3 regions of the Kitasatospora sp. Ki12 genome follow, and region 1 is predicted to be linked to each of the others. Evidence: riboswitches for the same ligand, from Rfam matches in the RefSeq annotation. Region 1 holds a riboswitch; each other region holds the start of a gene.

Region 1 (9,802 bases):
CCGGCTCATGCCTTCTCGGCCCTGCGGTCGTCCCGGGCTCGTGCGAACCCGGCCCTGTGGTCCTACCAGGCTCATGCGTCACTCCCAGGTGCCCCGGGCGGCAGGAACGGCAGCGATCCGGCCGCCGGCACCCCGCCCTCGATCAGCTTCCACAGCGCGTCGGTGTCCGCGTGCTCCTCGATCAGGTCGCCCAGCCGGTCCAGCCGGGCCTCGCGGGCCGCGGCGAAGCAGGTGTCCGGCGCCGGGACGAACGCCCGGCCCGCCAACGCGGCGACCTCGCGCAGGAGTTCGCGGCGGAAGCCGTCGTTCTCCAGCGCGCCGTGCCAGGTCGTGCCCCAGACCGAGCCCACCCGGCAGCCGTCCAGGAAGGGTTCACCCCCCTCCACCGCCACCACCCCGTGGTGGATCTCGTAGCCCTCGACCCGCTGCCCGTACGCCTCGCCGACCGGCCGCGCCAGCACCTTCTCGACGCCGAACCGCACATGCGTCGGCAGCAGGCCGAGCCCGTCGACGGTGCCCGCCTTGGACTCCACCTCGTCGACGATCCCGCGCGCCAGCATCTGGTAGCCGCCGCACACCCCGAGGACCGGCAGCCCGGCCGCCGCCCGCGCCTTCAGCGCCGGCTCCAGGCCGCGCTCGCGCAGCCAGGCGAGGTCGGCGACGGTGGCCCGGGTGCCGGGCAGCACCACCAGGTCGGCGTCGGCCAGCTCCTCCGGCCGGGTCGCCCAGCGCACCAGGACGCCCGGCTCCTGGGCCAGCGCGTCCAGGTCGGTGAAGTTGGACAGCCGGGGGAAGCGCACCACGGCCACCCGCAGCACGTCCGCGCCGAGCGGCCCGCGCCCGTCCACCCGGTCCACCACGGTGGACAGGTCCAGCGAGTCCTCGGCGTCCAGCCACAGCCCCGGCAGCATCGGCAGGGTACCCAGCACCGGACGGCCGGTCAGCTCGTGCAGCATGTCCAGTCCGGGCGCCAGCAGTCGCGCGTCGCCGCGGAACTTGTTGACGAACCAGCCCGCCACGTGCCGCTGGTCCTCCGCCGACAGCAGCGCCAGCGTCCCGTACATCGCCGCGAACACGCCACCCCGGTCGATGTCCCCGACCACCACCACCGGCAGCCCGGCGGCCGTGGCCAGACCCATGTTGGCGATGTCCCGGTCGCGCAGGTTGATCTCGGCGGGTGAGCCCGCGCCCTCGCAGACCACCACCTCGTAGCGGTCGCGCAGATCGGCCAGGCACTCCAGCGCGCGCTCCAGCAGGACGGGCTTGCGCTCGCGGTAGTCCAGCGCGCCCACCTCGGCGACCGGCCGGCCCAGCAGCACCACCTGACTGCGGCCGTCCGCGCCGGGCTTCAGCAGCACCGGGTTCATCGCCGCCTCCGGCTCCACCCGGGCGGCCTGGGCCTGCATCGCCTGGGCGCGGCCGATCTCGGCACCGTCGGCGGTGACGAAGGAGTTCAGCGACATGTTCTGTGCCTTGAACGGCGCGACCCGCACGCCCTGGCGGGCCAGCCAGCGGCAGATGCCGGCCGTCACCACGCTCTTGCCCGCGTCCGAGGTCGTTCCCGCGACCAGCAGAGCGTTCGTCATGCCCTTCCCCTCTTTCCCAGGAGCGCGCGCAGCAGGACGTGCCCCGCGACCGTCGTACCCAGCGCCAGCGCGCCCACCCGCCGGGAGAGCGCGCAAGCCCGCTCGATGTCGTCCACCGTCACCGGCCGCAGCTCCTCGCCCAGCACCGGACGGTGCTCCACCCGTTCCCCGTACCGCAGCGTCCCGCCCAGCCGGACGCCCACCGCGCCGGCGAACGCCGACTCCGCCTGGCCCGCGTTCGGGCTCGGGTGCGCGGAGCCGTCGCGCCGCCAGACCCGCCAGGCCGTCCGGGGGTGCGGGGCGGCGGCCACCGTCAGCAGCGCGGTCAGCCGGGCACCGGGCCAGCCCGCTACGTCGTCCAGCCGGGCCGAGGCCCAGCCGAACCGGGCGTAGCGCGGCGAGCGGTGGCCCACCATGGCGTCCAGGGTGTTCACCGCGCGGAACGCCAGCAGGCCGGGCGTGCCCGCGAGGGCGCCCCAGGCCAGCGCGTTCACCACGGCGTCGGCGGTGTTCTCGGCCACCGACTCGACCACCGCGCGGGCGATCTGCTGCCCGTCCAGCGCGCTCGGGTCCCGCCCGCACAGGTGCGGCAGCCGCTCCCGGGCGGCCGGCAGGTCGCCGTCCGCCAGCGAGCGGCCGATCGTCCGGGCCTCCCGGGTCAGCGAGGTGCCGCCGAGCACCGTCCAGGTCGCGGCCGCCGCCAGGGCCGCCCGGCCCAGCGGACGCCGGCCCACCGTACGGTCCAGGGCGAGCGCGCCCGCCGCGACCGCGCCCACGCACAGCGCCGTGTACCCGGCCCCGGCCGCCCGGTCGTCCCGCCACAGCCGCCGCTCCAGCCGGGTCGCGGCGCTGCCGAAGAGCGCCACCGGATGGCCCCGGCGCGGATCGGCGAACCGGGCGTCGGCGGCGTAGCCCGCGACGGCGCCCAGCGCGAACACGGCGGCGCGGGCCAGCGGAGAGGTCATCGGCCGCACGACGGAGAGCAGAACAAGAACAAGGAGGAACACGGCGGAAGGCCGCTCGGAGTCCGACAGGGCGGGGCAGCCTGCATTGCGTGCGTGTCCTCACTCAGGGTCCGCGCCCTGGATCGACGTAGCGGGGGCGAGAGTCTCCTGGCTTCCGGGTCGGACGCACCCCCGGGGCCTTCCAGCGGCTTCTGACGGCCCGCCGTGGCGATTGTTTCCGAGCGTGCTCCCCGGTGACAGTGGCGGGACCGCGCCGGACTCGCACCGGCTTCCTCTCCATGCCTCCGATTGGCCCCAGGATCCCATCACGCGCCCGAACCGGGAGTCAACCGAGGTCACGGAGGGGTTGGTCACACGGGAGACCGGCCGACGGGCTGTGGGATCGCCCAGCGGCGCACCGCTCCGGTACCGGCCATTCCGTGCGTTCGGTCGGTGGGGCCGCGCCGTGGTCCGCGCCTAGCGTTCGGTGCCATGCGCCGCAGAAAGCCCCCCACCGCCCCGCCCCCGGTGCCGTTCTCGCCCGCGGCCGCCCGCGCCCACCGGGCGGACCTCGGCCTGACCCCCGACCAGGTCGCCGAGGGCATGGCCGCGCACGGCGTCCGGCTGCTGCCCGCCCACGTCCTCGCCTGGGAGAACGGCGAGCTGCGCCCCAGCGAACCGGAGTTCATCGCCCTCGCCCGCACCCTCTGGTGCCCCGCCGCCCAGCTGATGGACGGCCGCCCGGTCCGGCTGCGCGACCACCGGGTCGCCCGCGAACTCGGCCAGGCCGCCGTCGCCGACCGCACCGGCACCACCCTGGCCGCCTACCGGCAGGCCGAACTGACCGACCGGTGGGACGGCGACGAGGACCAGACCCGCGCCCTCGCCGACACCCTCGACCTGACCCTGCCCGAACTCGTCGCGGCCACCGGCCGCCTCGCGGAACTCGACCACCTCCTCCGCCAGTGCGTCGCCGGCCGCTGGCAGCCCCACCTCCGCGCCCTCACCCGGATCGTCCCGGCCCCCGCCGACACCCTCGCCGCCGTCCTCGCCACCCTCCACCAGGAGCACCACGTCCCCACCCACTGGGGCGCCACCACCCGCGCCACCCCGCCTCCCGCCACCGACACCCTCGTCCCCCGCTTCTGGCACCTCCTCACCACCGAGTCCCCCTAGGGCGTGTCTTGTGGATCTTTGCCGGGTCCGCGACGCCAGGGCACGCACCTCGCCGCGTTGTCGTCAGTCGCCGATGGCCCCCAGCCTTCGGCCGGGAGGTGCCCCCACCGCATGGACTCCCTCCTCCGCCTTGCGATGCACGCACCCTGACGCCGCGGCCTGATCCGACAAGATCCACAAGACACGCCCCGGGGCCCCGCCGAGTGACCCGGACGGCCCAGTCCGGTGGCCGGGCGGGCGGGGCGCCGGTGGACTGGTGCACGAACACCGTCCGGTCCGTGAGCAACAGAGCGGGGAACGATATGCGCTGGGGAACCGCTGCCGCCGTGGCGGCCGCCGCCGTCGGGGCCGGGGCCGTGGTCCTGGTGGTCGGCCGCCGGGCCTCCGAGCGGATGCTCCGCCCGGTGACCGCCGTCCAGGAGTCCGGGCCGGTCGTCGTCCGGAGCCTCGGCACCGGCCGGATCACCTTCAGCCCCGGGCCGGAGAGCCGGCACCCGGGCCGCTGGGCGGTCGAGTGGGCGGACGGCGGGCACGCGGTCGTCGAGGAGGTCCTGCGCAGCGACGAGCAGGGCGTCACCCGCCGGCTGGTCCGCGCCGACCAGGGCACCCTCGCCCCCGGCACCGAGGTCCGCTTCACCCCGCGCGTCCACCTCGGCGACCCCACCCGGGCGTTCGGCCTCGCCTACACCGAGATCGCCGCCGACGGCGAACTCGGCGACCTCCCCGCCTGGTACCTCCACGGCAAGCGCGGCACCTGGGTGGTCCTCGTCCACGGCCCAGGGGCCGACCGCCAGCAGACCCTCCCCGTCCTGCCCGTGCTGGACCGCCTCGGCCTGCCCGTCCTCTCCGTCACCTACCGCGGCGACGAGGGCGCCCCCGCCTCCCCGGACGGGTACAGCCACTTCGGCGAGACCGAGTGGCGCGACGTCGAGGCCGCGGTACGGCTGGCGCTGGAGAACGGCGCGGGCCGGGTCGTCCTGTACGGCTGGTCGGTCGGCGCCACCATGGTCCTGCAGACGGCCGCCCGCTCGGCCTGGGCGCACGCGATCAGCGGCCTGATCCTCGACTCGCCGGTCCTCGACCTGCCCGGCACCGCCCGCCGCGACGCCGAACGGCTCGGCCTGCGCGGTGCGGTCGCCGAACTCGGCGCCCTCGCCGCGCAGGGCCGCACCGGCGTCGACCTCGCCGACTTCTCCCGCATCGCCGAGGGCGCCGACCTGCGGGTGCCCACTCTGCTCCTGCACAGCCCCACCGACCAGGTCTCCCCGTTCAGCAGCGCCGAACGCCTCGCCGCGGCCCGCCCGGACGTGGTCAGCCTCAGCTCCTTCCCCGGCGGCGACCACGCGACCCTCTGGAACACCGCCCCCGACCACTACACCGAACTCCTCCGCCGCTGGCTCACCCCGCTGCTCTGACCGCCGACGGGAGCGGCCGGAGCGCGAGAAGTCGACGGAGCCGACTTCTCGCGCTCCACGATCGGCACGCTCCGGCCCCCCATCCGGCCGCCATCCGTCCGGGTTCGGGCTGGATTCGGGCTGGACAGCCCCAGCGGGAGTCGAGGGTTCCGTCGGCGGGTGCGGCGAACATCGGCCAGTCGGAGGCACAACTTTGGTCCCGCCCTCCGGCCCCGCCGACACGCTGCGTGACCACTCGAACGGGCCCAGCGACCGTTCCGGCGCACCTGGCATGAGCAGGCCACACGTTTCCGGCCAGGCGGTTTGCCTCTGTTGCCCGATCTTGCGGAGGTGCGGCCACCGGTCGTCCGGTCGTACGGACAACCGGATGTGACAGAAGGCCCGTACAAGGGGAAGACTGCTCGACGTGACGTCTCGGAATCCGCGCGACCGTGATGCCCCGCTCCCGCCGACGATCGGTACCGGTGCGACGGTGACCCGTCTCCCCGGTACGGCCCACCGGCCCGACGGTGGCAGGCCGACCGGGGCGGGTGTACCCCGTAACGCCGTACCCCGGCGACGGGGTCCCGTGCCGGCTCCCGGGCGGGGCCGGGTTCCCGTGCCCGAGGGCTTCCCCGCGCCGGCCGAGCTGGCCCCGCTGGCCCGTCGGATGCTGGTGGACGCCGTCCGGATCGCCCGCTGGGCCGGGGAGCTGGAGGAAGTCGACAAGCGTGGCGAGCTGCTCCCGGACGACGCCCGTGCGGCGGGCCGGGCCCTGGCCATGACCGTCGGCGCCGCCACCAAGGCCTGGGGGCAGGCGCTCCTGGTCGGCCTGGTGGAGGCCCGGGACAACGGGGCCGGCCCGGGCTGGCGCCTGCACGCCTGGGAGCACGACGACGAGGCCGTGGTGCGCGGCTGGTCCGCGCTGTTCGACGCCTGGACCCTGCTCGCCCCGGTGCCGCCCGCCGCGCTGCGCGGGGTGTTCGCCGTGCTGGCCGGGCAGGCCGTGGACCAGGCCCCGCAGCTGCTCTCCTTCCTGCACCTGGTGGACGGCCCGGTGCCGGAGAGCGAGCTGCTGGAGCTGCTGCGCCGGGGCCTGGACGAGCGCCGGGTCGGCGGCGGGCCCGGTGGCCCGGGGCTGTCGCCGGTGCCGCACGCGGCCTCCGCGGTGTCCGCGGTCCGCGGCACCTGCCGGGAGCCGCAGATCGACACCCCGGCCTCGCCCTCGGACGTGGCCGCCGTCCTGGACTGGATGCTGGACGGCCTGGCGGCGGTCGGCGCCCTGACGCGCAGGGACGATGCCGCCGACCTGTCGCCGCTCGGCCACTGGGCGGTGCGGGCGAAGCTGGAGGAGATCTGCACGGTCGCGCAGACCGCGGCCGGGCACATCGAGCAGAGCGCCTTCGAGCTGCTGAACGCGTGCGCCGACTACTCGCCGGGCCCGGCCCGGGCCGAGTACCGGGCCTGGGTCGCGGCCCGTCCGGCGGACCGCGCGGTGGCGGAGCTGCTGGACGCGGCGCAGGGCGACGACGCGCTGGTGCGCGGGCTCGCCTTCGAGGCGCTGCGGGTGGCCGGCGGTCCGGCGGAGCAGGCGGTGCGGGCGTCGGTGGACGAGCCGGTGCTGCGCCCGTACGCGCTGCTGTGGCTGGCCGAGCGCGCGGACGAGGGGGTCTCCCCGGCGGATGTGCTGGGCGCGGCGGACGCGGCCTGGCTCTGGGTGGACACGGCGGCGGCGGTGCTGGACCACGGCGAGGTGGAGCTGCTGGTGGGCCACGTCGAGGGCGCCGCGGCGGGCGATCCGGTGCGGCTGTTCGCCCGGGCCCGGCAGTCCGGGCACCCGCGGGCGGCCTCGGTGCTGACGGCGGTCTCCAGCGTGCACCCGGACCCGGGGGTGGCCAGGGCGGCCCGCCGCTCGGCGTTCAGCGTGCACACCGGCGGCGCGTAGCCACCGCAGGCAGGTGAGAACGACGAAGGGCCCGGAACCGATGCGGTTCCGGGCCCTTCGTCATAAGGCGGGGATCAGCCGAGGCGCGACTCGGCCCGTCGGGCGCGGACGTCGCCGACCTTCTGGCCCACCTTGCGGCGGATGACCAGCAGCGGCGCCATGGCCGCGAGCGTGATCTGGGCGAACGCGCCGACGTGCATGAGCGCGTCGCCGCCGGGCAGCCCGGTGGCCCAGGCGGCCAGGCAGCCGATGGAGACCACGATCCAGCAGAGCGTGGCGGTGGCCAGCAGCCCCTGCGGCTTGGGGTACTCGATCCGGCTGACCATCAGGTAAGCGGCGCCGAAGATGGCGAGCAGACCGGGCAGGAACGGCGGGTCGAGCAGCACGATCGCGATGACCGTCATGGCGCCCATCGGGCAGGGCATGCCCTGGAACACCCCGGGCCGCATCTTGACGGCCGAGAAGCGGGCCAGCCGCAGGACGACGGCGAGCAGCACGGTGATCGCGATGAGCGCCGAGAGCTTGCTGTTGGAGCCCTGGGAGACCATGCCCCAGACCGCGACGAAGTAGGCCGGCGCGATGCCGAAGCTGATCAGGTCCGCGAGGTTGTCCAGTTCCGCTCCGAGGGCGGAGGAGCGCAGCTTGCGCGCCACCAGGCCGTCGAAGAGGTCGCACATCGAGCCGATGAGCAGCAGCGTGACCGCGGTGGCGGCGCTGTGCCGGTCCGGAGCGGCGTCCGGGTTGGTGATGTGCGGGACGAGGACCCCGGTGGTGATCGAGTAGATCGCCAGGAAGCCGCAGACGGCGTTCCCCAGGGTCAGGAAGTCGGCGGTGGACAGGTGCTGGGGAGAGCGCGGGGCGCGCAGCTCGCGGTCGCGCGCCCAGCGGCGGCGGCGCAGGGACGTCTCCTCGTCGTCCAGGCCGACGATTGTCTCAGGATCAGTCACGGTCAAGGCGCGTCACCCCGGCTGTGGTCTTCTGGCCGACCTCGACGCCGACCTCGACGCCGGCCGGCAGGTAGGTGTCGACCCGGGACCCGAACCGGATCAGGCCGATCCGGTCGCCCTGGTCGACCTTGGTACCGGCGGCGACGTACGGCACGATGCGGCGGGCCACGGCCCCCGCGATCTGGACCATCTCGATGTCGCCGAGCTCGGTGTCGAAGTGCCAGACGACCCGCTCGTTCTGGTCGCTGTCCTTGTTGAACGCGGGGACGAAGCCGCCCGCGACGTGCTCGACCGACGTCACCGTGCCCGGCAGGGGCGCGCGGTTGACGTGGACGTTGAGCGGGCTCATGAAGATCGCGACCCGGGTGCGGCCGTCCGGCCAGGCGTCGATGCTCTGCACCACGCCGTCGGCGGGCGAGATCACTCTGCCCGTGCCGATCTCACGCTCGGGGTCGCGGAAGAACCACAGCATGCCAGCGCTGAGCGCACAGGCCGGTACCGCGGCCAGGGCCCACTTGCCGCTGCGCCGGGTGAGGGCGGTGGTCACGGCTGCCGTGGCGAGGGTGGGGACGAACCAGGGGGTGGCTCCGCGCGCGATGGTCACGCGGGGTCGCCGACCGGCCGCCGGGGCTGCGAGGGCATCGCGGTCCGAGACGGAGTGGTGAGGGGACGGGCTGATGGGCATCGAAGACCTTTGTCGCGGGGGATCATGGCCGCTGGACGGGGGCCACCGCGGAATCGGTAATAGAGGGACGGCTTGCTGTCCCGGTGGATGCTATCGGGAGCACACGGTGGGTGGGCAACCCGCCTGCTCGTTCATGTGTCCGGTGGGAGTGCGTGTGCGCGTCCCACCTCTACGACCGTAGCTCGACCCGGTCCGGTTCCCAAGGGACCGGACACGGCTGGTGAGACTTGTCTCAACAGGTCCCCCGACGGAACCCGCCGGGGGAAACGGCCGTAGTGGCCGGAAGAAGGTGTGCGGAAGCGGCCGCAGGGCGCGCTGTCGCAGCTGTACGCCCTACGGCCGCTTCCGGAGGCCGTGCCGGACCCTGGCGGACCAGGCCGGGCCCGTGACGGGGCACGGCGCTCCGCCGGTCCGGGCCCGCACGCCCGTCCACCGGCGGTTCGAGGGGGCCGCCCGGGACGCGGTGCGTCGGCGGGCGGCCCGGGATCACTCGGCGATCCGGTACTCCTCCAGGAGCCGGCGTCCGACGATCATCTTCTGGATCTCCGCAGTACCTTCACCGATGAGCAGCATCGGGGCCTCGCGGTAGAGGCGCTCGATCTCGTACTCCTTGGAGAAGCCGTAGCCGCCGTGGATGCGGAAGGCGTCCTCGACGACCTCCTTGCAGTACTCGGAGGCGAGGTACTTGGCCATGCCGGCTTCCAGGTCGTTGCGCTCGCCGCTGTCCTTCTTGCGGGCGGCCATGACCATCATCTGGTGGGCGGCCTCGACCTTGGTGGCCATCTCGGCGAGCTTGAACTGGATGGCCTGGTGCTCGGCGATCTTCTTGCCGAAGGTGGAGCGCTGCTGGGCGTAGGAGATGCCCAGCTCGAAGGCGCGGCGGGCGACGCCGCAGCCGCGGGCGGCGACGTTGACGCGGCCGACCTCGACGCCGTCCATCATCTGGTAGAAGCCCTTGCCCGGGACGCCGCCGAGGACGCGGTCGGCCGGGATCCGGACGTCCTGCAGCACCAGCTCGGTGGTGTCGACGCCCTTGTAGCCCATCTTCTCGATCTTGCCGGGCACGGTCAGGCCGGGAACCTTGGGGTTCGGGCCGAAACCGGCCTCCTTCTCGATCAGGAAGGT
Region 2 (9,802 bases), 790 kb from region 1:
GGGTGATCCCGAAGACGTCCAGATCCGTGTCGAAGGAGGCGAGCGGCGAGGGGTAGACCGGACGGTTGCCGAGGAACGTCCACGGCGAGGTGTTGCTGACTATCGACAGCACGAGCCCCGGCACGGCCCCGTGGCCAGGCAGCTCTAGGGAAACGGGGCCCGAACGGCGCTGCTCACGCTGGGTGAAGTAGTGCCGGATCGCCTGCTGGACGTAGAGGGCGTGGGTGGACTTGCGCCCGGCCCGGCGCTGCTCCTCGACCCGGCCCACCACCCCGGCGTCGAAGCCGAGGCCGGCGGTGAAGGTGAACCAGCGGTCCGGGAGGCCGGCGGTCATCGCCTTCCCCAGCCCGATCGGGCGCTCCCGCTTGCGCTCCAGCGCGTGCAGCAGGGCTCCGGTGGCCTCCACCGGGTCGTTGGGCAGACCCAGCGCGCGGGCGAACACATTGGTCGAACCGCCCGGCACCACGGCCAGTCGCGGGACCTTCTCGCCCGGGCCGTGCGCCAGCAGCCCGTTCACCACCTCGTTGACGGTGCCGTCGCCGCCCAGCGCCACCACCAGGTCGACCGTGCCGTCCTCCGTCGCCTGGCGGGCCAGGTCGCGCGCGTGGCCCCGGTACTGGGTCTCGGCCACCTCCAGCTTGAGGTCGCTGCGCAGCGCGTGGATCAGGACGTCCCTGGTCCGGCCACTGGTGGTGGTGGCCTTGTGGTTCACGACCAGGAGAGCGCGCATGGGGAAAGCCTACGGGTCGGTACGGACCAACCGGCGGCTACCCTGCTGGAGTGACCGCAGAAACCTCCGCACCCGCACCCGTGGCCGGCTCCGGCCGTCCCGCGTCCCTGACCCTGGGCGCCGCCATCACGGCCCTGGAGGGCGCCGCGCTGGCCGTCGTCGGCGTCTGGGACATGGTGGCCGCGCTGTCCGGCCAGTCCAAGCAGCTGGCCCTGAACGAGTTCGGCGGCCTGGTCATCGTGGTGCTCGGCGTGCTGCCGGTGCTGGCCGCCCGCGCGCTGCTGAAGGAGCGCCGCTGGGGCCGCAGCCCGGCGGTGCTGACCAACTCGATCTGCCTGCCGGTCGCCTACTACATGGTCCAGAGCGGCGGCGCGATGGTCGCGGTCGGCGTGCTGGTCGGCCTGCTCGGGCTGGTGGGCATCGGCTCGCTGCTGAACCCGAGGTCGACGGCGGCCCTGTACGCCCCGTCCGAGGACTGAGCGCGCGGGACCGCCGGAGCCGGACGGCCGCCCGGCAGGAGCCGGACGGCCGTCGGGCGCGGGCCGGGCCGGCCCGGTCCTACTCCTCGACCAGGAGCTTCTCCCGCAGCTGGGCCAGCGTCCGGGCGAGCAGCCGGGACACGTGCATCTGGGAGATCCCCACCTCGGCGGCGATCTGCGACTGGGTCATGTTCCGGAAGAACCGCAGCACCAGGATCTTCTGTTCCCGGGGCGGCAGTTGGGCCAGCAGCGGCTTGAGCGACTCGCGGTACTCGACGCCCTCCAGCGCCTCGTCGGTGGCGCCCAGGGTGTCCGCGACGGCCGGCGACTCGTCGTCGCTGTCCGGCACGTCCAGGGACAGCGTGGAGTACGCGTTGGCGGACTCCAGGCCCTCCAGGACGTCCTCCTCGGAGATCCCCAGGTGCTCGGCCAGCTCGTGCACCGTGGGGGAGCGGCCGTGCCGCTGGGAGAGCTCGCTGGTCGCCGTGGTGAGCGACAGCCGCAGCTCCTGCAGCCGGCGCGGGACGCGCACCGCCCAGCCCTTGTCGCGGAAGTGCCGCTTGATCTCCCCGACGATGGTCGGCGTCGCGTAGGTGGAGAACTCGACCCCGCGCTCGTGGTCGAAGCGGTCCACCGACTTGATCAGGCCGATGGTGGCGACCTGGGTGAGGTCGTCCAGCGGCTCGCCGCGGTTGCGGAAGCGCCGGGCCAGGTGCTCGACCAGCGGGATGTGCATCCGCACCAGCTGGTTGCGCAGCTCGACCCGCTCCGGCGAGCCCTCGGGCAGCGCCGACAGGCGGACGAACAGCGCGCGGGCGGCCTCCCGGTCCGGGGCGCCGGAGCGGTGCGTGCCCTGGGCGGGCACGGCGCCGTGCGGCTCCGTCTCGGTCGTCCCGGCGGGCTCGGCCGTTTCGGACGTCTCGGCCGGCCCGGCCGTCCCGTCCGCCCGGTCCGCCGGATCCGGCGGGGGTACGGAGTCGGGCGTCGGCTCGGACGTCGGCTCGGTCGGGTGGCTCATCCGGTGGGCGTCCTTCGGGTGCGCTTCGTCGTTGGCGGCGAGGCCGGGAACGCTCGCCTGGGTCGGTACGGCGGGTCCCGCCGTCGCGAGGCCGGTACGGTCCAGATCACTCACGGCCATTCCCCCGTTCCGTTCCGGGAGCACCGGGGCCGGCGGCCCCGGAATCGTCTCGTTGGTCGTACCGCCCTGGGCGGTACCGGGAGCCGTCCGCCGGGCCCCGGGAGGGGTGGCGGCGGACGGCCCTTGAGCGGGTGCTGCTCGGTGCTGCGCGGTCCGCGCGGTGGGGTCCGGCGCCCGCTAGTGGGCGGTGGACCCGCCGCGCTTCTTGTGCAGGCTGATCGAAACGGTCTTGTCCTCGCCGACCGACGAGTCGACCTCGCCGGCCAGCGCGGAGAGCACGGTCCAGGCGAAGGTGTCCCGCTCGGGGGCCTTGCCGTCGGTGGTCGGGGCGGACACGGTCACCTTGAGCGAGTCGCCGACCAGCCGGAACTCGCAGGACAGGACGGAGCCGGGCACCGCCTGCTGGAGCAGGATGGCGCAGGCCTCGTCGACCGCGATCCGCAGGTCCTCGATCTCGTCGAGGGTGAAGTCCAGCCGGGCCGCCAGCCCGGCCGTCGCCGTTCGCAGCACGGAGAGGTAGGCCCCCGCCGCGGGGAGCCGGACTTCCACGAAATCCTGAACGCCGAGATCGCCGTCGATCTGGGACACCCTTGCCTCCTGGGTGACGCGCTGTGCTTGCTTGGTACCCCGCTTGTTACCCAGGCTCGTCGCTCCGCAAAGGAACACCGCGCCACCCCTTTCCAGGGGTACCGGTTCTGCGGGTCCGCCATCGCCGTGCCCTACCGCACCCCGGTTCGGGAGTTACTGATGGTAAGGCATTGCGACGCAGGGTGGCAGACCCTTTCCCGGACTGCTCCGGTCCGCTCAGCGGCGGCCGGCCGCCGCCAGCGCCTCGTCGGTGAGACGGTAGACGGTCCACTCGTCCATCGGCACCGCGCCGAGCGACTTGTAGAAGTCGATCGAGGGCCGGTTCCAGTCCAGCACCGACCACTCGACCCGGGAGTAGCCGCGCTCCACGGCGATCCGGGCGAGCTCCAGCAGCAGCGCCTTGCCGTGGCCGCCGCCGCGCGCCTCCGGGCGGACGTACAGGTCCTCCAGGTAGATCCCGTGGGTGCCTCGCCAGGTCGAGAAGTTGCGGAACCAGAGGGCGAAGCCGACCGGCTCGCCGGCCGTCCCGTCCGCCGCGACGTCCTCCGCGATCAGGCCGAACACCGCCGGGTCGGCGCCGAACAGCGCGTCGTGCAGCTGCTCCTCGGTGGCCACCGCCTCGTGCGCGGCCTTCTCGTACTCCGCGAGCTCGCGGATCATGGCGTGGATGACGGGAACGTCGGTGGCGACGGCGGTGCGGATCATGCCTGCGAGCCTACTGCTCGGGCCCCGTCTCGTCCCAGGCCTGGATGGACGTCTGATCGACGATCCGGCCGTCCCTGAGGTCCGCCATCGAGGCCATCAGCACCCGGACGCCGTCCGGGTAGCGGCAGGACTCCATGAAGGCGACGTGGTCGCCCTGGACGACCACCTGCTCCAGCTTGTGGGTCATCTCGCGGCCGTAGATGTCGCCCAGCATCGCGCCGATCTCCTCCAGCCCGTGCATCACCAGGGGGTGGCTGGGCTGGGTCTTCCGGTCGACCATGCGCAGTTCGGCGTCCTCCGCGTAGAGCGCCAGGAGGGCCTCGGCGTCGCGGCGCTCGATCCCCTCGCGCAGTGCGCGGGTGTCGAAGGCGGCGGGGGTCGCCGTGGTGGTCATGATCTCGCTCCTCCGGTCGGGGTCCGTCGGCTCGTACCTAGAGCGTACGCCCGGGGCCCGCGCACCGGAGGAGCGCCGGTCCCGGCCGGTCAGCGGGGTGTCACGGTGCGCAGGTAGTCGGCCAGGGCGCCGATCGCGGCGGGGTTGCGCGGGCTCTCCACCAGGTCGACGTAGTCCAGGACGAAGATCCGGTCGTTCTTGATCGCGGAGACGTTCGCCAGCGGCGGGAAGGACGTGAGGAACCTCCGCTTCTCCTCGGCGTTCGGGGTCGCGTAGTCGTTGATCACGATCACCTCGGGGTCGCGCCGCACCACGCTCTCCCAGCCGGCGGTGACCCAGGTGTCGGCGAGGTCGGCCATGATGTTGGTCCCGCCGGCCTTGGCGATGATCTCGTTCGCGGCGGCGAACTTCCCGGCGGTGTACGGCTTGTCCTGCCCGCTGTCGTACAGGAAGACGGACGGGCGGCGCTCGGGCTGCGGGACGGCGGCGATCCGGGCCCTGGCGTCGGCGATCAGCCGGTCGGCGCGGTCCTTGACGTCGAAGACCTCGCCGAGGTTGGCCAGGTCGGTGTAGAGCGCCTCCAGCGGGTCCATCACGCCGCGCTCGGTGCCCTTGCCGCTGCGGCAGGACTCGCTGAGCACGTACGAGCCGATGCCGAGGGCCTTGAACGCCTGCGGGGTGACGCCGCTGCCCTCGTCGAAGCCGTAGTGCCAGCCGGCCAGGACCAGGTCGGCCCCGGCGTCCAGCGCGATCTCCTTGGTGAGGGTCTTCTTGGAGAGCCAGGTGGTCTGCTGGTAGCCGTCCTTCCAGGGCACCTGGTCGACCTTGCCCTTGTCGTCCGGCATGACGTAGCCGGCCATCCGGTCGGCGAGGCCGAGGGCGAGCATCAGCTCGGTGATGTTGACGTCGTTGGTGACCACCCGGGCGGGCTTCTGCGCGAAGGTGAGCTTCTCGCCGCAGTTCTCCACGGTCACCGGGTAGTGGGCGGAGGCGGTGGCGGCTTCGCCCGGGGCGATCTCGGCGCCGCAGGCGGTGAGTCCGAGGACGAGCAGGGTGGCGGCGGCAACGGCCTTGGTGCGCACGGTGGTTCCTTCGGGGTCGGACGGCGGGGGAGGCGTCGGGCTCAGGCGTCGGGCCCGGGCGCAGGGCTCAGGCGTCGGCGGAGCGGTCGAGGCGGTCGGGACGGTCGAGGCGGTCGAACAGCAGCTGGACGGCGCCCGTCCCCGGGTGCCGGACCGGGGTGGCCCGGACGCCGAACACCTCGGCCAGCAGGGCGGGGCGGAGCACCTCGCCGGGTGGCCCGGAGGCCACGATCCGGCCCTCCCGGAGCACGTACAGCAGGTCGCAGTGGCCCGCCGCCAGGTTGAGGTCGTGCAGTGCCGTGAGCACCGTCGGCCCGGCCTCGCGGGCCAGCGCCAGGACCTCCAACTGGTGGGCGATGTCGAGGTGGTTGGTGGGTTCGTCGAGGACCAGCAGGCGCGGCTCCTGGACGAGCGCCCGGGCGAACAGCACCCGCTGCTTCTCGCCCCCGGACAGGCTCAGGAAGCCCCGTTCGGCGAGGTGCCCGGCCCGGACCTTGCGCAGGGCCTCGGCGCAGCGCTCCCGGTCCCCCTCGGCCGGGGCGCCGAAGCCGCGCCGGTGCGGCAGCCGGCCCATGGCGACGACCTCGGCCACCGTGAAGTCGAACTCGGCGGAGTGCTCCTGGGTCAGCGCGGCCACCCGACGGGCCGACTCGCGGGCGGTGAGCGCGTGCAGGTCGGCGCCGTCCAGCCGGACCGCCCCGCCGGCCGGCTTCAGCACCCGGTAGACGCAGCGCAGCAGGGTCGACTTGCCGCTGCCGTTCGGCCCGACCAGTCCGATCACCTGCCCGGCGGCGGCCGCCAGGCTCACCTCGTGGACCAGCCGGGTGCCGGCCAGCTCCACCGAGACGGCGTCGACGTCGAGGTCCTGCGCCCCCGCCGGACCGGTCCGGCCGGTCGGGCCGGTCACCAGGGTCGGGTCGGTCACCAGGGTCGGGTCGGTCACCAGGGCCGGGTCGGTCACCAGGGCCGGGTCGGTCACCGGTTGCCTCCGAAGGCGTGGCCGCGGCGGCGCATCATCAGCAGGAAGACGGGGACGCCGAGCACGGCGGTGAACACCCCGACGGGCAGTTCGGCGGGCGCGAGCAGGGTGCGGGAGGCGATGTCCACCCAGACCAGCAGCAGGGCGCCGGCGAGCGGGGCGACCAGCAGCACCCGGCGGTGCCCGGCGCCGACCAGCATCCGCACCAGGTGCGGCACCAGCAGCCCGACGAAGCCGATCGCCCCGCTGACCGCGACCACCGTGCCGGTGACGGCGGCGGTCACCACGAACAGTTCGCGGCGCAGCCGGTTCGGGTCCACCCCGAGCGAGGCGGAGGTCTCGTCGCCCATGGCCAGCGCGTCCAGCCGTCCGGCGGCGCAGGCCAGGTACGCGAGCCCGGCCAGGACGGTGGCGGCGGCGATCGGCACCGAGCCCCAGGTGGCGCCGCCGAGGCTGCCGAGCAGCCACATCATGGCGTCCCGGGCGGCCTCGCCGCGGTCGGCGGCGAAGACCATCAGGGTGGTGCCGGCCGAGAAGCCGTAGGAGAGGGCGGTGCCGGTGAGCACCAGCCGCAGCGGGGTGAGCCCGTACGCGGTGCGGGCGGCGAGGTAGACCAGCGCCATCGCGACCAGCGCGGAGCCGAAGGCGGAGGCGGAGACCGCCCACACCCCGAGCGAGGCGAAGGCGCCGAACAGCAGCACGGCGTTGGCGCCGACGGCCGCGCCGGAGGAGATGCCGAGGACGAAGGGGTCGGCGAGCGCGTTGCGCACCAGCGCCTGGACGGCGACCCCGGTGGCGGCCAGCCCGGCGCCGACCACGGCGGCCAGGACGGTGCGCGGCAGCCGGATCTCCCAGACGATGGCGTACCCGGCCGCCTCGCCGGCCTCCAGCCGACCGCCCGTCAGCCCGGCGCCCAGCAGCCGCAGCACGCGGGGGAGTCCGAGCTCGGAGGAGCCGAACGCGACCCCGCAGACCAGGGAGAGCAGCAGGGCCGCGGCGAGGCCGGCGGCGAGCGGGAGCGCGGGTATGCGGCTGACGGGCGGGCCGGCCGCTCGGTTCGCGGGTGCGCGGTTCACGGGTGCGCCTTGCCTCGGGCCGGGGGCGCGCCGGGGCGGGCGCGGTCCGCGGGCGTGCCGGGGCGCCGTTCCCCTCGCAGTCCGCGGCGAGTTGTCGGGAGGTCAGCGGCCGGGGGCGATCGGGCTGGCACGGTCTCTGGGACCGCGCTCACCGTTGCGGGTCAGCGCCGGATTCGCACCGGACTTCCCCCTCGGACGCCCTGGCAGCATAACAGCCGCTCAGCACCTGTGACCCTTACCAGCTTCGGGCCGGACGGGAACGCACGACCGCCCCCGTCCGGCGGTGCGGACGGGGGCGGTCGGGTGGCGACGCGTCAGGCTCAGGCCTGCTTGGTCTCCCAGAAGATCTTGTCGACCTCGGCGATCAGGTCCAGCAGGGCCTGGCCGGTGGCCGGGTCGGTCGACGCCTTGGCGGCCGAGGCGGCCTTCAGAGTGTCGTTGATCAGCTGGTGCAGCTGCGGGTACTTCTCGAAGTGCGGGGCCTTGAAGTAGTCGCTCCACAGCACCGAGATGTGGTGCTTGACGGCCTCGGCGCGCTGCTCCTTGATGATGACGGCGCGGGCGCGGAAGTGCGCGTCCTCGTTGGCCTGGTACTTCTCCTGGGTGGCCTTGACCGACTCGGCCTCGATCCGGGCCTGCGCCGGGTCGTACACGCCGCAGGGCAGGTCACAGTGGGCGTGGGCGGTGGCACGCGGTGCAAACAGACGAGAGAACATGGGAGTCCTTCCTTAGATCGTCTTCCCGCGCCCGAGATTACCCTTCCGCCCTCGTGGTTTCGCGATCGGGCGGTGGGCCTAGGGCAAAAGACGGACCCGGAACCAGGCCAATCCGGACATCGAACAGGTGACGGTCCGTACGGCAGACTGGGGCCGGACGGGGGCGGGAGGAGGAGTCGTGGCACGGAGCACGGAACCGGTGGGCCGGGAGCGGGGCGGTGCCCTGCCGTTCGGGCTGGTCGACGTGGCGGGCCCGTCGATGGTCCCGACCCTGCGCGAGGGCGACCAGCTGCTGGTCCGCTACGGCGCGCCGATCCGGCCGGGGGCCGTGGTGCTCTTCCGGCACCCCTTCCAGCAGGACCTGCTGGTGGTGAAGCGGGCCGCCGGGCGCCGGGCCGGGGGCTGGTGGCTGCTCTCCGACAACCGTCCGGTGGACAGCGACAGCCGCAGCTACGGTGCCGTCCCGGACGAGCTGGTGCTCGGCCGGGTGCTGCTGCGGCTGCGCCCCCACCCGGCCTGGCTGGCGCCGGGCCGCCGGCTGGAGCGGCTGCTGCTCGCCCCGCCGCTGGCCCGGGTGCCGGGCCTGGCCCGCCGCCTGGGCGTCTGGGCGGAAGACGTCTGAGGACGCCCGAGGAGGACGTCTGAGGACGGCGGAGGACGCCTGGGGACGGCGGAGGAAGCCCTACGGCTTGCCGCCCAGCGCGGCCTCCGCCTCCTGGCGCTTGCGGGCCCGGTAGGCGGCCACGTTGGCCCGGGTCGCGCAGCGGTCCGAGCAGTAGCGGCGGGACCGGTTGGTCGAGGTGTCCAGGTAGGCGTTGCGGCAGGGCGCGGCCTGGCAGATGCCCAGCCGGTCGGCGCCCAGCTCGGTCAGGTGGACGGCCAGGCCCATGCAGGCGACCGCGCTGAAGTGCGCGGTGGCGGTCGGCGAGTTGTCGGCCAGGTGCAGGTGCCAGCGCGGCCGTCCGGCGTCGTCCAGGTAGTCGTGCCCGGAGACCAGCGGGCTGACGGGGTACTCCATCAGCAGGCTGTTCAGCAGGTCGACGCCCCGGATCTCGTCCCCGTCGGCGGCGGCCTCGAAGACGCCGCGCAGCCGGGTCCGTACGGCCCGGAGCCGGGGCAGGTCGGACTCGTCGGCGAGCGCGGCGGCCCGCGAGGAGTCGGAGAAGAGGGCGCGGACCGCGTCCACGGAGGTCAGCGCGTCGGTGCCGCGCTCGGGCTCCTCGGTGTTCACCAGCCGAACGGCGAGATCGGCGTACGAGGCGAGCTCCACGGAGGTCCTTCCAGAAGATCGGTAACGGGCTGACTGCTTCCAGCCTATTACCAGGGCGAGGAAAACGTCGGCGCCCGGCAGGAGCTGCCTGCCGGGCGCCGACGGTACGGGCTCAGAGCACCTTGGAGAGGAAGGCCCTGGTGCGCTCGTGCTGCGGGTTGGTGAGGACCTCGCGGGGGTTGCCGGCCTCGACGACCACGCCGCCGTCCATGAACACCAGCGCGTCACCGACCTCGCGGGCGAAGCCCATCTCGTGGGTGACGACCACCATCGTCATGCCCTCCTCGGCGAGGCCGCGCATGACGTCGAGGACGTCGCCGACCAGCTCCGGGTCGAGCGCCGAGGTGGGCTCGTCGAAGAGCATCAGCTTGGGCTTCATGGCCAGCGCGCGGGCGATCGCGACGCGCTGCTGCTGGCCGCCGGAGAGCTGGGAGGGGTAGTTCTTCGCCTTGTCGGCGAGGCCGACCCGCTCCAGCAGGGCCATCCCGCGCTCGCGGGCGGCGGCCTTGTTCTCGCCCTTGACCTGGACCGGCGCCTCGATGACGTTCTCTATGGCCGTCATGTGCGGGAACAGGTTGAAGCGCTGGAAGACCATGCCGATGTCGCGCCGCTTGACGGCGACCTCGCGGTCCCTGAGCTCGTGGA
Region 3 (9,802 bases), on a different contig from region 1:
TCGGCCGCAAGAGCGGGCGCGGCTTCCACGTCCACCGCACGGGCTGAACCGCCCGGCCACCGCACCCCGGCGGACGCGCGGGTAGCGCGTCCGCCGGGGTGTCAGGCCGTTCCGGGCGCGTCCGGGACCTCGAAGCGTACGGTCGGCTCGAAGCGTACGGTCGGCTCGAAGTTGGCGCGGCGGGCCGCGCGGCGGAAGACGGTGAGGACGGCCGGTCCGACGACCAGGACGGCGGTGAAGGTGGTGACGGCGCGGCCGGTGTCCCAGCCGAGCGAGGTGGCCAGGTCGAACAGCAGGTAGCGGTGCCACTGCTCGGTGAACGGCAGGCCGGGGAGGTAGGCGATGGAGCTGTTCGGGTCGGTCGAGAACGGCCAGAAGGAGAGATTGAGCAGGAAGCCGAACAGGTAGCCGGAGAACGCCCCGTAGGCCGCCAGCATCGGCACCTCCCAGCGGCGCCGCCGGACCTTCGGCAGCAGGCCGGCGAGCATGCCGACGAAGGCGCAGCCGAACATCTGGTAGGGCATCCAGGGGCCGACGCCGCCGGTGAGCAGGGCGGAGGCGAACAGCGAGGTGCAGCCGAGAGTGAAGCCGAAGCCGGGGCCGAAGACCCGGCCGGCCAGGACGAGGATGAAGAAGACGGTCTCCACCCCGGCCGTCCCGGCGCCGAGCGGGCGGAGTCCGGCGTTGACGGCGGAGAGCACGCCGAGCATGGCGAGGGCCTTGGCGTCGATGCCGCCGGCCGAGATCTCCGCGATCACGACGGCGAGCACCAGGACGAGCAGGGCGCCGAAGATCAGCGGCGGGGCGTAGTTCGAGCCGAACTTCCCGGGGGCGACGACGAAGGGCCAGGTGAAGGCGGTCAGTCCGATGAAGGCGGCGAGGGCGACCACGACCCGGGCCCGGCCCGGGATCCGGACGGCGGTCATCGGGGGGTCTCCCCGGTCTCCAGCACTCCGGCGACCTGACGTACCGTCAGATAGGCCAGGGGCGCGAGGATCTTGGCCGTCTGCGGGGCGAAGGTCGGTGAGGCGACGATGACTTCGGCAGTGGGGCCGTCGGCGACGACCTCGCCCTCCGCCATCACCACGACCCGGTCGGCGGCGGAGGCGACGAACTCGACGTCATGGGTGGACACCACGACGGCCCGGCCCTCGGCGGCGAGGGCGTCCACGATGCCGGTGAGCGCCTCCTTCGCCTGGTAGTCGAGCCCCCGGGTGGGTTCGTCCAGCAGCACCACCCGTGGTGCGGCGGACAGTTGGATGGCCAGTACGAGGGCCAGCTTCTGCCCCTCGGAGAGGTCCCGGGGGTGGGTGCCGTCCGGGATGCCGGGGGCGAGGCGGTCGAGGATCTGCCGTGCGCTCGGCCCGCCGGTGCGGCCGGCTTCCAGGTCGCCCTGGGCGAGCTCCTGGGCGACCGTCTCCAGGTACAGCAGGTCCGTGGGGGTCTGCGGGACGAGCCCGACCAGCTGCCGGGCCCGGGCCGCGGAGAGCCGCTTGGGGTCCTCGGGCTTCTCGCCCTCGGTGCCGGTGACCTTCACGCTGCCGCCCTGGCGGGGGCCGGAGCCCTGCAGGGCCCACAGCAGCGAGGACTTGCCGGAGCCGTTGCGGCCCATCAGCGCGGTGACCTCGCCCGCCCGCAGTTCCAGCCCGACCTCCCGGACGGCGGCCACCGGACCGTACCGGACGACCACCCCCTGGGCGTCCAGCACCCGTTCCCCCGCCACCGCTGCCCGGCGCGGCGGGGGAACGGGCACGTCGGTGAGCCGCTCCCGCAGCGGCGCGGCGGCGCGGCGCGCGTCCCGTACGGACAGTGGCAGCGGCTGCCAGCCCGCGAGCCGGCCGAGGTCGACGACGGGCGGCGCGATCGCGGTCTCCCGGAAGACCTCCGCCGGCGGCCCGTGCACGACGGTCCCGTCGCCGGGCAGGTGGACGACCCGGTCGGCGTACTGGACGACGCGCTCCAGCCGGTGCTCGGCGAGCAGCACGGTCACACCGAGGTCGTGCACCAGCCGGGTGACCGCGGCCAGCACCTCCTCGGCCGCGGTCGGGTCGAGCGCGGAGGTCGGCTCGTCCAGGACCAGGACGCGGGGGTGGGCGGTGAGGACGGACCCGATGGCGACGCGCTGCTGTTGCCCGCCGGAGAGCTCGTACAGGGCGCGGTGGCGCAGCTCGGCCAGGCCGAGCAGGTCCAGGGTCTCCTCGACGCGCTTGCGCATGACCTCCGGCGGGATGGCCAACTGCTCCATGACGTAGGCCAGTTCCTCCTCCACCGTGTCGGTGGTGAAGCCGGCCTGCGGATCCTGGCCCACCACGCCGACCACGTCGGCCAGTTCGCGCGGCGGGTGGTGGGCGGTGTCCCGGCCGTCCACCGTGACCCGGCCCCGCAGGGTGCCGCCGGTGAAGTGCGGCACCAGGCCGTTGACGGCGCCGAGCAGGGTCGACTTGCCGACGCCGGTGCGGCCGACCACCAGGCAGAGCTCGCCCTCCGGGATGTGCAGGTCGACGTCGCGCAGGACGGGCGTGGTCTCGCCGTCGTACACCACGCCGACCCGGTCGAATCGGATCACGTGCTCACCTCGGAGGTCGTGCGGTCGGTGCCGGTTCGGCGGGCGTCGGTTGCTCGTTCCGGCGTACGCCCGGGCGGCGGGGAGACGATCCCGGCGGCGCCCGCCAGCAGCAGGGCGAGCACCGGGACGAGCGGCAGCGCCGGCCAGGTCAGCGGGTAGAGCGAGGGGTTGAGGTCGGTCGCGTCGTAGCCGACCGTGGCGAACAGCAGCACGGCGGCGGCCACCCCGCACCCGGCGACCGCCCACTCGGCGGCCCGCCAGCGGTCCGGACGGTAGGTGGTGCGCCGCACCCGGCGCCCGCCGAGGACGAGACCCGCCGTACAGAGCACGGCGCCCGCGACGAAGGCGGGCAGCCCGAGCGCGGCCGGGGCCGTCCCGTCCAGCAGCCCGTACACCCCGGCGCACAGGCCGCACATGCCGAGCAGCATCAGCGCGCCGGTGAGCCGGCGGGAGCGGCGCGAGGCGGTGCCGGAGCGGCCGTAGCCGCGCGAGTCCATCGCGGCGGCCAGGTGCAGCGAACGCTCCAGCGCGTCCTCCAGGACCGGCACCACGATGCCGCGCAGCGCGCGCACGCCCTTGCGCTGCCCGGCGCGCAACCGGCGTGCCCGCGCGACGCGTTGGACGCTCTGCACCAGCTGCGGCGCGACGCTCAGGGAGACCGTGACGGCGACGCCCAGCTCGTACAGGGCGCCCGGCAGCACGCGCAGGGCCCGCTTCGGGTTGGCCAGGGTGTTGGCGGCGCCGATGCAGCAGATCAGGCAGGCCAGCCGCAGCCCGTCGAAGGCCGCGGAGAGCGTGGCCTCCAAGGACACCGGGCCGCCGATCCGGATCCCCGCGTACCAGGCGGGCGTGGGGATGTGCGGCAGCGAGAAGAGCAGGTGGTCCTGCGGGGTGATGCCGGTCGCGAAGACGCACCGGAAGACCACCCGGATCGCCACCACGGTCAGGGCCAGCCACAGGTAGTAGGCGAACCCGCGCGCCCACGGGGCTTCGCTGCGGCGGGCGGTGACCACGTAGCCGAGCACGGCGAGGACGAGCAGGAGCAGCAGCGGGTTGGTGGTGCGGCTGGCCCCCGTCGCCAGGGCCAGCGCCCAGGTCCACCAGGCCAGCGGGTGCAGGTTGCGCGGGCTGCGCCGGCCTCCCCCGGTCCGCTCGTCGGGCACGGTCACGGTGTCGGGCACGGTCCGCTTGTCGAGCACGGTCACGCGATCACTCGGCCCGTCGGCGGCGGCGCGCGGTGACGACGGTGGCCACGCCGAGCGCCACGACCAGGACGGCGCCGACCACGGCGGGGAGCATCGAGCCGGAGTCGTGCGGGGCGTCGGCCACCGGGGCGGCGTCCATCACCCTGCCGGGCACCGCGGGGCCGGGCGTCGGCGCGGCCGCCGCCGTTTGCGGGCCGGGCTGCTCGCTCGGGGTGTCCGTGGGCGGCGCGGCGGACGGCTCGACCGGCACCACGGTGGCGGGCACGGGCGCCGGCTCGGGCGCCCCGGGCGGGGTGATGCCGTCCTCGGGGGTGGCGGCGGTGCCGGGGGTCGTGGCGGGCGCGGGCGGACGGGCTCCGCCCGGCTGGGGCTTGGCGGGGGCCGGGGCGCGGCCGGTACCGCCGCCGGAAGCCGCCCCGGCGCCGGAGCCGGAGCCGCCGGTCGTACCGGTGGCACCCGTCGACCCGCCGCCCGCCGGCGGCTGGGGTGGCTGAGGCTGCTGGGCGCCGGTGCCCGAGCCGCCCGGCGTGGTGTCGTGGGCGCGCAGGCTGTCCGGCGAGACGGTCGGGCGGCCCTCGGTGCCCTCGATGTTCGTCCCGCCGAAGATCCACAGGTCGACGCTGCCGGGCTTGGGCTGGTAGAGCATCGCGCCCAGCTGGCTGTACGACCAGGTGGACTGCCCGGGGTCGGCGTGCCAGTACGACCAGTAGGCCGTGGCCGGGGGCGTCAGGACGCACTTCTCCTGGTCCGGGGTCGGGAACTGCTTGCCGCCCTGGAAGCCGCTGTACCCGATCCGGCAGATGAACGCCGGGCCGTCGTGGCTGGTGCCGGTGGTCTTCCAACCGCCCTGGTTGAGCAGGGCGTAGCCGGTGGTCGGGGTGCTCCCGCAGGAACGCAGCAGCGGGCCGCCCCACTTCCCGAAGTCCACGGCCAGCACCACGCCGGTGGTCGGGGTGCACTGGTCCATCGGCAGCGGCGCCGCGGACGCCGGGGCGGTGCCCCCCGCGACGCCGCCGCAGGCGAGGGCGAAGGTCAGCGCCGCCGCCCCGGACAGCCGCCCGGAGCGCGAGCCCGGTCCCCGGCTCACCGGTGCCGCCCCGCGGCGCCACCGGCCCGGCGACGGGCGACCAGGACGGCTGCGGCGCCGAGCGCGGTCAGCGCACCGGCGCCGGCCGTCAGCGCCAGGGCCTGGCTCCCGGTGCTCGCGAGACTGCCGGAACCGGTCCGGGCCGGCGCGCCGTCGGCGGGGGCTCGGCCGTCCCCGGCCGGGATGTCGAGCCCATCGGGCCAGGTCGAGGGCGAGGTCGAGGGCGAGGTCGAAGGCAGAGTCGAAGGCGACGTGGACGCCGGGGCGGGCGCCGTCGTCGTGGCGGAGCCCGTCGGGCTCGGCGTGCCCGAGGGAGTCCCGCTGGGCGTCCCGGTCGGGGTGTCCGTGGGCGTACCTGTCGGTGTACCCGTGGGTGTGCCGGTCGGGGTGCCCGTCCCGGTGGGCGTCGGCGTCGGCGTCGGCGTCGGTGTTCCGTTCAGGTTCCGGGAGAGCGTGCCGAAGGAGATGCCGGTCGCACCGCCGAGCGCCTGCGTCGAGGCCCGGACGTCCGATCCCCGCTGCCCCGCTGCGGCGACGTTGAACCCGCCGTCGCCGTTCTGCTGGCCCGCGAGGAAGTCCAGCGCCTTGCCGATCTGCGCACCGTACGAGGACTGGCGCAGCGTCATGGCCTGGACGGCGAGGGCGGCCGAGTTGGTCGAGTCCCCGGCCGCGCCGGGGAAGCCGCCGTCGGGCAGCTGCCGGGCGGCGAGCCAGCCGAGCCCCTTCTCCACGGCCTGGGAGGCCTCGCCTCCGGGCACCAGGGCGAGGGCCATCACGGCCATCGCCGTGCTGTCGACGTCGGAGTCGCCGGTGGCGGGGATCAGGCTGGGCCAGGAGCCGTCCGGGTGCTGGAGGCCCTTCAGGTAGGCAATCGCGGGGGCGGCGCTGGTCGACTCCCCGGCCCGGAGCTGGGCCATGACGGCGAGCGCCTGGGAGAACACCGAGGTCGCGTAGGTGTAGTTCCCCGGGGCGTCGCAGCCGGTGTTCGCGTCGGCCTTGGTGCACACCAGGCCGGCGAGGGCGGCGATCAGGTCGTGGCCGCCGAAGGCGCGCGGGTCGCGGCCGACCGCCTCGGCGAGCAGGGCCTCCTTGCCGATCGAGCCGCCGCCGGCGTACTCGGTGCCGATGGCCGTCCAGTCGTTGACCGTGCGCTCGCTGGCGTCCTTGCCCTGCTGGTCCAGGAAGTCGACGATCCTCCGCAGCGCGGCGTCGTCCGTGCCGGTGGCGGCGAGGGCGTAGGCGCCGTCGACGGTGAGGCCGAAGTCGGCGAACGCCGGGAAGCCCTCGTAGTAGCGGCCGTCGATCAGACGGGCCGGGTCGGTGAGGTAGGCGCTGCCCTTGGCGGCGTCGGGGGTCCTTCCGGCGGACGCGGCCGCCGGGGCGCCGTTGGTGGCGGTCGGCGCCGGGGCGGCGGTCGCGGCGCCGGCGTGCCCGAGCAGGACGGTGCCGCAGGCGGCGGCCGTGACGGCGCCGGCGGCCACCAGCGACGCGAGGTCCCGGTTCCTGTGACGTGTGCGACTGGTGCTGACCCTCACGACGACTCCCTGGTCGGTCGACGCGGGAGACAACGGCGCAGCCTGCGGTCACCCCGGGAAGGGGGGACCGCCCTGACCGCGTCGTAGTCCGCGACGACGCAAGTGCTCTGTGAACAGGCCCCCGGTCCAGGCATTCCGGCTCACCCACCGGGTGGTGGGCCTACGGTTGCGGGTCAGCGCCGGAGTCGGACCGGCTTCCCCTGAATGCCGAGGGCAAAAATCGTTTCATCAGACCACAGTGCTGGATTCGGAGTCAACGGACCGTCAGACCGCCGCCCCGGGCTCCGGCGGCACCCGCGTCGCCATGGTGCCGCCGGTCCGGAACGTCGGAGGGCGCGCCGGCGCCCCGGGACGGCCGAGAGCGTGCCGGCGGGCGGGTGTCAGGGCGCCGTGACGCCCGGCTGGGCGCCCGCCCCGAAGGACCAGCCCTCGACGTCGCCGGGCGCCGGGTTGTAGCTGCCCGCACCCAGATTGCTGTACGACCAGGGGCCGCCGTGCTGGGCGTGCCAGTACGACCAGTAGGCGCTGCCGGTCGGGTTGGTGCAGGTCGTCGGCAAGGCGTTGATCTTGCAGACGAAGCCCGGGAAGCGCGGGTGGAAGGCGTACGAGAATCCGGCGCCGGTCAGCGCGGCGAGCCCGCTGGCCGGGTCGCCGGGGGCGCAGCCGGTCTCGATGCCGCCGCCGACGGCGGTGAAGTCGACCACGACGGTGACCCCGGTCGTGCCGTCGCAGGAGGCGGCCCGGGCCTGCGGGGCCTGGACGGCGGAGACGCCGAGCAGGCCGGCGGTGAGAGCCGCGACGGCGGCGACGGAGCCGAGCGCACGGCGGGCCGCACGGGCCCGGGTGAAGGTACCGGTCATGAGTGAAGTCCTCCTGATGTCAGGCGAGTTCAGCGTGCGGCCGGGGCCGGGCAAGCGAGGGTGGGCGCGTCGGGGCGCGCCCCGGCGGCCGAGAGGGTGGCCAGCGGGGTGCCGGCCAGGCCGAGGACGGCCTGGGCGGTGGCCCGGGCACCGGTGGCCCCGTTGAAGCCGGACGCGTCGTAGGCGACCGCGCCGCGCGCCGCCGGGTCGGCGGAGCAGCCCTGCTGGAACTTCACCAGCCGGCTCCAGCCCTTGAGGCCGGTGCCGTAGTGCCCGCCGGCCAGCAGCGTCTGCGTTGCCAGGCCGGTGGTGTTGGCGTTGGAGGCGGTCGCCCCGGCCGCCGCGAAGCCGCCGTCGGCGTTCTGGTGGGCGGTCAGCCAGGTCAGGCCCGCGTTCGCCTTGGTGGTGCGGCCGGTGGCGGCGAGGGCCTGGACGGCCAGCGCGGTGGCGTCCGAGTCACTGGTGCAGGAGGTCTGGCCGAAGGAGACGGGGAAGCCGCCGTCCGCGCACTGGCTGTTCGCGAGGAAGTCCACGGCCGCCGCCGGGGCGTCACCGGGCGTACGGTGCAGGGCGATCAGGGCCAGCGACTGGCCGAAGGCGTTGCTGTAGTCGCCCCACTGCGAGCGGTCGGAGAAGCGGCCCTCGGCGGTCTGCAGCGAGCGCAGCCGGGCCGGCAGGTCGACCCCGCCGAAGCCCGCCGGGTTCCCGCCGCGCACCTCGACGGCCAGCAGCAGCTTGGCGGTGGCGCCCGCGTAGGCCTCGGTGGTGCCGTCGCCGAGGTAGCCGCTGATCACCTCGGGCTTCGCCAGCCAGGCGGTGGCCTTGGCGGCGGCCTGGTCGGAGCTGTGCGAGGCGGCGAAGGCGAGCACGGCGTCGACGGTCAGGCCCTGGTCGGGGTAGGCGGTGCCGTTGAAGACGGACTCGAAGTGGTCCCCGTCGACGAGCTGCCGGGCCAGCCAGCCGGCCGCGGCGGCGTCCGGACGGACGGTCCGGGACGACGTCGTGTCGGCCTGGGCGGCGGTGGCGGCCGGAAGCGCGGTGGCGAGGGCAAGGGCGGGTATCGCGAGCAGACCGAGCGGGCGGAGGAGGGTGCGGCGGAGCGCGGGCATGGAGTGCCTTTCCGGGCCTGGACGCAGGGGCCCGAAGGACGTCGGCAACGCGCCGGGGCAGCCCTCGGAGCTCCGGCCCGCAGACCACGACGGGAGGAGGGGACGACACACCTCCGCCGACGGGTACTCGGGCTCGCCACCGACGCGGGTCGGCGGCCTACCGTTGCGGGTCAGCGCCGGATTCGGACCGGACTTCCCCCGACGGCGGAGTCAGAACATGACGGCTCATCATGGCGAAACCGCAAAGATCCGGTCAAGGGATCGTGCGCCACATCACGGCATCGGTGACGGTTGGCCGGGGTGGGCCGGCGGGGCCCACCCCGGCGGTGGTTCGAAGACGGGCCCTACGCCCGCAGCAGCGCCTGGTAGGCGTGCAGCGGCGCGTCGTCGTCCAGTGGGGCGATCGCGGCGACGTAGCCGTCCGGGCGGACCATGATCCGGCCGCCGTTCGGCAGGCCGTAGCGGGCGGCCGCGTGGCCGTCGGGGTCCTGGAGCGCGGCGTCGTAGCCCGTCGAGGCAGGGGCGTTGGCGCCGACCAGGAGTTGACGTACCGTCAGACCTCTCACCGGTGCGGGTGCCGAGCCGTCGACCGCCACGGTGAGCAGCACGTGCTCGTGGGCTCCGGCGAGCGCCGCGCGCAGCTCCGGGCCGGCCGCGGGGAGGTGGTCACCGGCGTGCAGGTCGCCGCCGCCGCGGCCCCGGACCACGATCGGGCTCCTGCGGTACGCGACCGCGGTCTCCTCGGTGCGGTCGGCCATCGCCTGGCGGACCGGGGCGAGGCCGGTGAGCAGGTGCATCCCCTTGTTGCGCAGCTTCTGCGCGATCGGGTTGGCGAGGGTGGCGACCCGGGTGAGCGTGCCGGCGAACTGGATCACCTGGGCTCCGACCGGGTGGCGCTCCGCGTGGTAGCTGTCCAGTACGGCCGGGCCGGCCTGGCCGGTGCTGACGAGGGCGAGCTTCCAGGCCAGGTTGTGGGCGTCCTGGATGCCGGTGTTCATGCCCTGGCCGCCGGCCGGGCTGTGCACGTGCGCCGCGTCGCCGGCCAGCAGGACCCGGCCGACCCGGTACTCGGGCACCTGGGCGTGGTGCACTTCGAAGACGGTGAGCCAGCGGGAGTCGCGGATGCGGATCGGGCGCTCGGCGCGCTCGTCCACCACCTGCTGCAGCCACTCCCGGGTGGCGGTGCGCTGCTCGTCCGTGGGGATGTTCGCGATCAGTCGCAGCCGGTCCCCCTCCATGGGGAAGACCAGCAGCGGGCCGTCGTGCGGCGAGAAGAAGGTGTACATGCTGTGCGGGTCGAGGTCGTGGTCGGCGTTCACGTCGCCCATCAGGAACTTCTCGCCCTTGAACTTCCCGGCGAGGGCGCTGCCGACCAGCTTGCGTGCCTGGCTGTGCCCGCCGTCGGCGCCCACCAGCCAGCCCGTACCGGCGGCCTCCTGA

What was found. Region 1 has a riboswitch for cobalamin ahead of ACYP53_RS00805 (cobalamin biosynthesis protein). Riboswitches for the same ligand answer to the same signal wherever they lie in the genome.
Region 2: another riboswitch for cobalamin. It lies ahead of ACYP53_RS04120 (FecCD family ABC transporter permease); the one in region 1 lies ahead of ACYP53_RS00805 (cobalamin biosynthesis protein).
Region 3: another riboswitch for cobalamin. It lies ahead of ACYP53_RS19205 (peptidase); the one in region 1 lies ahead of ACYP53_RS00805 (cobalamin biosynthesis protein).

Annotation. Positions count from the first base shown of each region.
Region 1 is NZ_BAAIHT010000001.1:181,524-191,325, reverse strand. It holds gene ACYP53_RS00810 (cobyric acid synthase) at 72-1,586, opposite strand; gene ACYP53_RS00805 (cobalamin biosynthesis protein) at 1,583-2,551, opposite strand; cobalamin riboswitch at 2,693-2,825, opposite strand; gene ACYP53_RS00800 (helix-turn-helix domain-containing protein) at 3,023-3,706, shown strand; gene ACYP53_RS00795 (alpha/beta hydrolase family protein) at 3,985-5,121, shown strand; gene ACYP53_RS00790 (hypothetical protein) at 5,720-7,045, shown strand; gene ACYP53_RS00785 (CDP-alcohol phosphatidyltransferase family protein) at 7,120-7,998, opposite strand; gene ACYP53_RS00780 (phosphatidylserine decarboxylase) at 7,985-8,677, opposite strand; gene ACYP53_RS00775 (acyl-CoA dehydrogenase family protein) at 9,164-9,802, opposite strand, start outside.
Region 2 is NZ_BAAIHT010000001.1:974,734-984,535, reverse strand. It holds gene ACYP53_RS04160 (diacylglycerol/lipid kinase family protein) at 1-730, opposite strand, end outside; gene ACYP53_RS04155 (hypothetical protein) at 781-1,209, shown strand; gene ACYP53_RS04150 (RNA polymerase sigma factor SigF) at 1,289-2,227, opposite strand; gene ACYP53_RS04145 (ATP-binding protein) at 2,525-2,935, opposite strand; gene ACYP53_RS04140 (GNAT family N-acetyltransferase) at 3,152-3,640, opposite strand; gene ACYP53_RS04135 (nuclear transport factor 2 family protein) at 3,651-4,034, opposite strand; gene ACYP53_RS04130 (ABC transporter substrate-binding protein) at 4,124-5,116, opposite strand; gene ACYP53_RS04125 (ABC transporter ATP-binding protein) at 5,184-5,957, opposite strand; gene ACYP53_RS04120 (FecCD family ABC transporter permease) at 6,092-7,171, opposite strand; cobalamin riboswitch at 7,265-7,403, opposite strand; gene sodN (superoxide dismutase, Ni) at 7,492-7,887, opposite strand; gene sodX (nickel-type superoxide dismutase maturation protease) at 8,147-8,509, shown strand; gene ACYP53_RS04105 (CGNR zinc finger domain-containing protein) at 8,570-9,157, opposite strand; gene ACYP53_RS04100 (amino acid ABC transporter ATP-binding protein) at 9,270-9,802, opposite strand, start outside.
Region 3 is NZ_BAAIHT010000002.1:345,131-354,932, forward strand. It holds gene ACYP53_RS19170 (3-hydroxybutyryl-CoA dehydrogenase) at 1-47, shown strand, start outside; gene ACYP53_RS19175 (ECF transporter S component) at 102-926, opposite strand; gene ACYP53_RS19180 (ABC transporter ATP-binding protein) at 923-2,566, opposite strand; gene ACYP53_RS19185 (CbiQ family ECF transporter T component) at 2,563-3,765, opposite strand; gene ACYP53_RS19190 (hypothetical protein) at 3,776-4,858, opposite strand; gene ACYP53_RS19195 (prenyltransferase/squalene oxidase repeat-containing protein) at 4,855-6,393, opposite strand; gene ACYP53_RS19200 (flagellar hook-length control protein FliK) at 6,774-7,253, opposite strand; gene ACYP53_RS19205 (peptidase) at 7,283-8,362, opposite strand; cobalamin riboswitch at 8,464-8,583, opposite strand; gene ACYP53_RS19210 (FAD-dependent monooxygenase) at 8,707-9,802, opposite strand, start outside.